Regions from separate parts of the Enterovibrio sp. QJM3NY_24 genome, predicted to be linked through region 2. Evidence: riboswitches for the same ligand, from Rfam matches in the RefSeq annotation. Region 2 holds a riboswitch; the other holds the start of a gene.
What was found. Region 2 has a riboswitch for cyclic di-GMP ahead of AC3CIC_RS08870 (calcium-binding protein). Riboswitches for the same ligand answer to the same signal wherever they lie in the genome.
Positions count from the first base shown of each region.

Region 1: it holds a riboswitch for cyclic di-GMP, as region 2 does, so the genes downstream of both, gbpA (N-acetylglucosamine-binding protein GbpA) here and AC3CIC_RS08870 (calcium-binding protein) in region 2, are expected to answer to the same signal.

Region 1 covers NZ_CM173520.1:723,939-728,375, reverse strand. The annotation lists gene AC3CIC_RS19625 (monovalent cation:proton antiporter-2 (CPA2) family protein) at 1-1,130, shown strand, start outside; gene AC3CIC_RS19620 (GNAT family N-acetyltransferase) at 1,130-1,609, shown strand; cyclic di-GMP riboswitch class I at 1,733-1,836, shown strand; gene gbpA (N-acetylglucosamine-binding protein GbpA) at 1,917-3,479, shown strand; partial or broken gene AC3CIC_RS19610 (L,D-transpeptidase family protein) at 3,634-4,060, opposite strand; gene AC3CIC_RS19605 (hypothetical protein) at 4,307-4,437, opposite strand, start outside.
Region 2 covers NZ_CM173519.1:2,018,574-2,023,010, reverse strand. The annotation lists gene AC3CIC_RS08875 (peptide MFS transporter) at 1-1,156, shown strand, start outside; cyclic di-GMP riboswitch class I at 1,525-1,614, shown strand; gene AC3CIC_RS08870 (calcium-binding protein) at 1,646-4,324, shown strand.

The DNA.
Region 1 (4,437 bases), on a different replicon from region 2:
CGTTTAAAGGACTGCTGCTGGGCTTGTTCTTTATTACCGTTGGGGCGGGCATCAACTTTGGCATCTTGTTTGAAGATCTTTTTGTCATTATTGGCCTAACCATCGGCCTCATGGCATTGAAAGCCATCGTGCTGCTTTTGCTGACCTTGATATTCAAGATCAAAGGCTCAGCTCGCTGGTTATTTGCACTGAGCCTCGCCCAAGCGGGTGAGTTCGGGTTTGTGTTACTCAGTTTCTCAATGCAAAATAATGTATTGCCTGCTGAAACTGCGCAGTTACTGTCGCTGGTAGTAGCAATTTCTATGTTTCTCACACCCGGTTTATTCATTCTTTATGACAACGTCATTTTGCCGCGTTACGAGAAAGTCTCCAATGACCGTGAAGCCGATGAGATTGATGAACAAGGGACGGTGATTATTGCTGGCGTTGGCCGTTTTGGGCAGGTAGTGAACCGTTTACTGACGGGTAATGGCGTGAAGACTGTCGTACTTGATCACGAAGCCACGCAAGTCGAAAATTTGCGTAAAATTAACATCAAAAGTTACTTTGGTGATGCCACTCGACCCGATCTATTGCATACCGCAGGTATCGAAGAATCGGCGTTGTTGGTGGTCGCCATGGATAACGAAGAAACCACCACCGAGCTTGTTGGGTACGTGAAACACACCTATCCCCATGTGAAAGTGCTCGCTCGTGCCTTTGACCGTGGGCATGCGTATAAGCTTCGCCATGCGGGTGCGGATTTTGTGATCAAAGAAACCTACCACTCTGCACTGGAAATGGGCGCAGAAGCGCTGCGTACGCTTGGCTCACATCCCTTTTTGGTTGAGCAGCAAAAAGCGATGTTTAACCAAATTGAGAAACAGAGCTCTGAAAAACTCTATCAAAGTTGGTTGGGCGGTGAAGAGTCTCAAACCTACGATAACCATTTCCAACATCTGTTCATTGAGTTAGAAGAAACCATTCGAGAAGCGATGGATACGGATCGCATGGATAAACATGCTCTCACTGAGCGTGAGTGGACGCCGCCACCAAAGGGTTACTTAGATGAATTTGGTGTGCCTCCTTCGGATGATCAGCCTAATGAACCGCTGAATGACGCGTCGGACGAACAGGAGAAACCCGCTTAATGTTGCTTGTGCCCTTTGAAGCAGCAGATGCACCACAACTTTGCGATTGGATACCAAACGCCAGAGACAATTACCTGTGGGGAGGTCCGGCGTTTGAATTTCCAATCACGGTTGAGCAGGTCGCAGCGCACTTTGCGAAACCCGAAGTGCGCCCTTTTCTCTTTCGTCATCAGGGTGAAGCAGTCGGATACATTGAGCTTTATCGAGTATCTGCCACTGAATACCGCCTATGTCGGGTGCTGATCGCCGCTGAAAATAGCCGTGGGCAAGGGTGGGGCAAAGCGATGGTGTCATTGGCACTGGATGTTGCCTTTGAAGAGCCTAAAATTACGACAGTTAGCTTGGCCGTGTTTGAGCGCAATAAGATCGCAGTCGCTTGCTACACCGCCCTAGGGTTCGACTTACTACAAGAAGAGACCAAAACGCGTGAGTTTCAAGAAGAAACATGGACGCTACTGAGAATGCAAAAGCGGCGTTAGGTGATAAAGCGTACTGCCACTACATACCCTGTGTGATCCTCCTTCCATTAAGGCTCTTGCCACCTCCGCGCCCCCTATATTTCTGTTGAATATCAAGCTATTCAGAATACGATGCGCGCGTTCCACAATTATCGGCAAACTGTTTGAAAAAACAGGACGCAAAGCCTCCGGTCTAAGAGTGTTCTCTGCTTAATGTCGAGAACAATGATGATAGCGGGGTTGCCATTTTCGAGATTGAAAATGTCTGCTTTTCGCGTCTGTCCGTGCTGTGGGTGAATAACAATAAAAACACTCAGGAAGTACATACATGCTCAAGATCCACACCTCTATTTTGTCTGTTACCGCCGCGCTTTTCAGCGCAAGCGTGATGTCTCATGGTTATATTAGTGCCGTTGATGATGGCTTAGCTGGCCGTGCGGCAATGTGTAAATACACCTCTGAAACGGGTGAGAAAAATACTGATTGTGGTCAAGTTCAGTGGGAGCCACAAAGTGTGGAAGGGCCAGAGGGTTTCCCAGAACTTGGCCCCGAAGACGGCAAACTGGCCAGCGCGGGATTGATCCAGTTTTCAGCGTTAGATGAGCAGACCGCTTCACGCTGGGTCAAACGCTCGATTGTGGCCGGTCAGAATGATTTTGAGTGGACGTTCACGGCAAACCATGTGACGCGAACTTGGAAGTACTACATCACTCAACCTGATTGGAACGTGAATCAGCCGCTGGCTCGCGCTGCATTAGATTTGAATCCGTTTTGTGTGATTGAAGGCAACATGCAAAAGCCGCCAAAGACCATGGTTCACTCGTGTAATGTGCCTGCTCGTGAAGGTTACCATGTCATTTTGGCTGTTTGGGATGTGGGTGATACTGCCGCAGCCTTTTATAACGCCATCGATGTGCAATTTGACGGCGAGCAGCCAGAGCAACCTAATTGGTCTCAACATGGTCAAATTAATCCTGGTATGAACCTGACAGAGGGCGATGCGGTATTTACCCGTGTGTTTGACAACGAAGGCGAGCGCCCAGAGCTGTCAACGCGTCTGATCATTGAGAGCGAAAAAGCCGGTGTGGCAAACACCTGGTCATTCGATCTTGCGGCAAAAATTAATCAGGCTAATAACGTTATCAAAGCGGGTGTTCGTGACAGCAATGGCAATTTTATCGCCGTTTACGGTGCTAATCCGATCTACTTGAAGAAAGACAGTGGGCTAGCACGTGTAGAAGTCGGGTATGACATTGTATCACCTGAGCCGGATTACGGCGTGATCATTGATGGCGTGGCATCCGAATACATGATTTCAGAAGACGGGATTGATCTCGATTTCACCGTTACGGCTTCTGGTGACATTACGGTTGAAATGACCGTTTACAATCACGCACAAGAAGCATTAGCTTACGAAAAGTTGTCGTTGGAAGATGGCGTGTCTGAAAACGTGAATCTACAACTGACGAAAATTAGCGCCGGTCACCATATGCTGGTTTCTCGCGTGAAAGACAGTGAAGGAAATCTGGTTGAACAGCAAACCGTAGACTTTCACCTGATTGAAAAAAGCGACCAGTGTGGCACTGATCCTGAGGCGACGAACCACCCAGCATGGGACGAAAACACCACCTACACAGGCGGCGAAAAAGTAAGCTTCAATAGTTTAGTGTGGGAAGCAAAATACTGGATTCAGGGAGCAGCACCAGAAAGCAGCGATGCGTGGAAATTGATCAGTACATTGCCAGTGGCGTGGACATCAGGCAAAGCGTATTTAACTGGCGAGCAAGTGTTGTTTGAAGGCAACCTGTATCAGGCTAAATGGTGGGTAAACAGCAGCCCAGTATCAGCACCAGAAGCATGGACGAACAAAGGCCCGTTTGCTTGTGAATAACAACGTACATTGTTGATAGCATAATAAATCAAATGACAAGCCTGATGCGAAGCAACGCATCGGGCTTTTTTTGTTTGGGCTGTTTGGGTACAAACAAAGGTCGACAATGTCTCTGATTTCATGTGATCAGAGTGAAAGCTTTGAGCAGAATGGCTTACCATTCAATTGTTATCGGCGTGCCTACTGAGACCATGCTCAGAAACTCATCCATCTGCTCGTTGGCAATCGCAATACAACCATCTGTCCAATCCTCACCTCGACTAAGGCTAGGGTGCGGTCGCCTCGTTCTTCTGACCATGAATCATGATTTGACCGCCAGGGCTCACGCCCAATAATTCAGCGCGCGCGAGATCTCGTGTGTTCGGATAGTTGATGCGGATAGAGCGATAAAAGCGGGATTTCTCGTTAATGAAGTCAAGGGTATAACGGCCTTCCGGCGTGCGTTTGTCGCCTTCACGTAGTTTGTGACCTTTCGGGTTGGCACCAAGTGCAATGGGATACCATTTGACGATCTTATCACCTTGGATCAGATACATTTTACGGGCAGATTTATCCACTTTGACCAAATCAATGTCAACCATACTGTTCGTCGCTTGAGCGGGTAAGGCAAGGATAATGGGCAGTAAAAACCACCATGAAGATTTGATAAAGCCTCGTATCACCGCTTTCCCCTTCATGACAGCCAATGGTAAAAATTCCGTCCCATAACATCCCTGAACTTTTTCCTACGAATATTAAGTATTACCACTTAATCGCAGTAAATACCCAATTTGGTGGGAAAATTACCAAAGGTCAGTACATTCAAGGCCTGCCCTGTGGCGATGTTATTACTCGGACATCACGTCAATGCAGTGATCCCATGTATTTTGAGAAACATTAAGGTGAGATGTTGACCTGCTGTCATAGACAGCATCGATGACCTCATAAGGTCGTGTCGGCTTATAGCTGGCGAATGCCA
Region 2 (4,437 bases):
GATCATCATTGGTGGTGCACTGATGGCCATCGGGCAGTTCACACTTGCCTTGCCAAATAGCGTTATTGACCCATTTGAATTGCAAGCCTTTTATGTGGGTTTGGGCTTCTTGATTGTCGGGAACGGTTTATTTAAACCCAATATTTCAACCATGGTTGGTCAACTGTATGGGGAAGGAGATAACCGTCGAGACGGCGCGTTCACTATCTTCTACATGGGTATAAACTTGGGTTCGTTGCTGGCCGGGATCATTGCGGGAACAGCATCAATCCATTACGGATGGAAAGCAGGTTTTCTATGCGCAGGCGTAGGTATGCTGCTCTCTCTTGTTGTTCAATTGCTGTTTGCCAATCGTTTATTGGGCAAGATTGGCGTTGAACCTGCGGCAGTGGAACAGCGCCGCCAGTCTGGTTCAACACAAAAGCAACCGCTGACAAAAGTGGAACGTGATCGCCTTAAAGTCATCCTAGTAATGAGCTTGTTTGTGATCATTTTCTGGGCGGGATTTGAACAAGCGGGTGGTTTGATGAATATCTATTCTCAAGACTACACCAACCGAATGCTTGGTAGTTTTGAAGTGCCTGCGGCTTGGTTCCAATCACTGAATCCTATGTTCATCATTGTTTTTGCACCACTTCTGGCGTTGTTTTGGCGTCGACTGGGTGCGAGTGAACCGAGTTCACCGATTAAATTTGCCATGGCAATGGGCTTCTTGTCGTTGGGGTTTGTATGCATGATCGGTGCTGCCCTTCAACAAGGTGCTGACATGTCCATTAAAGCGTCAATGTGGTGGTTAGTCGGAGCCTACTTCTTCCATACACTTGGCGAGTTGTGTTTGTCGCCGATAGGGCTGTCTTTGATCACTAAGCTGGCACCATTGAGACTGATGTCAGTCATGATGGGCACATGGTTCTGCGCGAATGCTGTGGCTAACTATGTGGCGGGGTTTGTTGGAAGCCATGTCGGAGATGCGGGTCCTTTGGCCATTTTCAGTGGTATTGCGATCACGTCAGCCGTGGCCGGTGTTTTACTGATTCTGTGCTCGAACAAGCTTGTTAGTTGGATGCATGGTGCGGAAGGTGCGTTAGCACTAATTGACGAAACCATGACAGAAACAGACAAAACGTTAACAGAAAAACCTGCGGTTGTAGCGTAACCTTATTATTAATTATATAGGCCATCGCCAGATGGCCTATATGTCGACCTCCCCATACATTAAATGGGCAAGGTCACAAATGGCGAGTTATCCATACAGAAATCAGTCATCAGTACTGATTGGACTGCCATGCGTTTCTCATGCTGCCTCAGCCTTTTCTGCTTGCAGGTTAATTTTTCGCCACATCTAGGCCTTATATTCCCATTAAATGCGGCTTCCAGCCTTGCTCCGATCTACTCGATCAACCAATCTGTCATGGAAGTATCTGAGGCGCAATCGAGAAAGTGCATTAAGAGTTTGTGTTAGAGATGTTGTAGGCGCCCACCTAAATACTCACATACGTGAAACTATCAATAGGACAACTATTCGGAGAAAAAGGCCAAACCTGTTGTGAAACAGGGACGGAAAGTTGCGGATCTCTTTGATGTTGAAGATAAAGAGATGGCTGTGCTGCCTCTTGCTTTGGTTAGCAAATAAGAGGAAATAACAATGGCAAATATCATAGGTACTGGCGACATCGACCGACTCAATGGCACACTTGATGATGACTATATCGAGGGGCGAGCGGGAGATGACGTCATTTATGGTGATGTAGGATCTTCTTCAGGAAACGGTTCAACGGGCGCAGTGTTCATCTTGGGTGACGATTTTAGTGCTGCAAGCGGTGATTTCTACTATTTCTCAAATTTCCCCCCAACGCTTAATTTCACAGGTTCGACGACCACTGCTACGTTCAACGATGACGATGCCCAGCTGAATGGCGATGATGCGTGCAATGAGTACTCAGATGACAAATCTCAGACTGTTGAAATTGGCGGTCAAGAGTATGGCGTCAACGTTGATTTCGGCCTGAAATACTGCGATGCATCTGGCAACATTTACACCTTTGCAGTGGTTGATGTTGATACCAATGGCTCTGGCAATCATTGGGGTGAGGTAGGTGAAAGCGGTAAGATGCTGATCCAAGTCGATGGCCCAGAAATTACGGGCAGCACGCAGTTATCTCTTGTTCCAAACTCTTACCACAACATTAGCAGCTTAGATTACTCGTCAATCACTGAACCTGAGCCAGTTGACCCAACAGTTGGTGGTGATGATGTGATCACTGCTGGTGATGGAGATGACACTGTCTATGGTCAGGGCGGAGATGACTACATTGAAGGCGACAACGGTCAAGATTCGCTGTATGGCGGGGAAGGCGACGATGTGATCTACGGCAATACCGCGTCTCCAAACTTTAACGCTGACCCGTGTGTAAATGTATTCCAGATGGGTAATGACTTTACCAAGCCTTCAGGTGGTGAGTTCCATACCTTCTGTTTCCCAGACAAACTCGCGTTTGATGGTAGTTCAACCAAAGTGACTTTCCAAGATGATGATGGAAAGCTAAATGGCGACAACTACTGTAACGAATATTCCGACGACAAGACGCAAACAGTGACCATCGACGGCAATACGTATTCCGTTAACCTCGATTACACGCTGAAATACTGCGATACCGAAGGTAATGTCTACAAGTTTGCAATCATCGACGTTGATCTAGATGGCAATGGTCATCACTACAGCAACCTTAATGAAAACGGTAACCTTCTTCTTCAACTTGAAGGCCCTGAAATCACAGCGTCGACCCAGTTGTCTTTGGTACCCAACTCATACTGCAACATCAATGAGATTGATTATTCATCCATTTCTGAAGAAACGACCCAAATATCTAACGATGAAGATTTCATAGATGGCGGTGCAGGTAATGACACCATCTATGGTCAGTGGGGCGATGATGAGATCCATGGAGGCACCGGCGATGATGTGATATATGGCGGTCAGATTGGTCGTCAAACTCTTGATCTCGACCGTGGCGCTGATGGCTATTGGGATGTAAGTAATGGCGATGCTGTTACGTTAGATCTGTCTAATATCACTTCAAGCGCGTCTTACAGTAACAGTGTTGGTTACTACGTATTGGACGAAAATGGCAATGTGCTGGCGGCATACGTCATGGCTGACAACGCCAAGTTGGATAGTGCGGCGCAGGCAGTTATCGATGTTGAAGGCGCAGCGAAAATCGGCCTATTTATCATTCCAGATGGCGACACGAAAGGCTTTAACGAAGGCGAAGTCACATTGAGCTTTTCCAGCGGTAGCCCTGTGTTTGGTCAAGGTAGCCTCACCGCAGGTGGTTATGTGTCAGAAACCGGTAAAAACGGTGACCGCCTAGATCATGAAATCAATTCTGGTGAAAACTCTTGCTGGGAAGATCTGTGGTGTCTTGGCGACAAAGACTTTAACGACGTTGTGATGAAAGTGAACGCAACGCAGGTCGTTGAAGAAAGTGATGCCGATACGATTTATGGTGAAGAAGGCAACGACACCATTTATGGTGGTGACGACAATGACCACATCATGGGGGGGGTAGGTGACGATATCCTGTACGGCCAAAATGGTGACGATATCATTGAAGGTGGCGAAGGTAACGACCAAATCTTTGGTGGTCCAGGTAAAGACGAGCTTTATGGTGGTGCTGGTGATGACTATTTAGATGGCGGCCCTGGCAGCGATGTGAAAATCGATGGTGGTACAGGTGTTGATGAATACCGTGGTAGTGCGGGTGACGATGTCTTCGTCTTCGGTGAAGATGACTTTGTTGGCCTGACAACCACGAACTCTGCGGGCACTGTGATCAACAAGTCCATGTATAACGCTGACAATGGCTTCGACCAAATGTTGGTTACCGGCGATGCAAACGTCGATTTTACCGGTGTTTCCTACCAGTCTGACTCGTCGATCACGGGTAACGTGATGGCACAAATTGAAGCAGTCATTGGTGACGAAGGTGATCAAGTTATCACTATCAACCCAAATGAAATCTGGTCTCAATCTGACGCACCATTTGGTGAAGACTTGGGTACACCAGACGATTGGGATGGCTTTATCGCGCACCTTGGTGCCGGTGATGACACTTTCAATCTTAATGGTACACCTTGGAGTTATGACGCGAATGGCACGGTGAACGCGCCAATCTCAGCCGAGATGATCAGCATTCTAGGGCTGAGTAATGCACAAGTGGGTGAATTGAATGCCTATGTCCTTACGCATGATTTCGAAGATCGTACTATCACTGTATGGACTGATGCAGAAAACGTTACCTTGAATGGTACTGATATTTTCTAGCTTTGACTGACTAGCTTGTCTTTTGCAAGCGACATAATGAAAAGGGAGGAACAATTGTGTTCCTCCCTTTTTGATCATTCACGATGGCACGGGGTATAGATACTGTCGATACC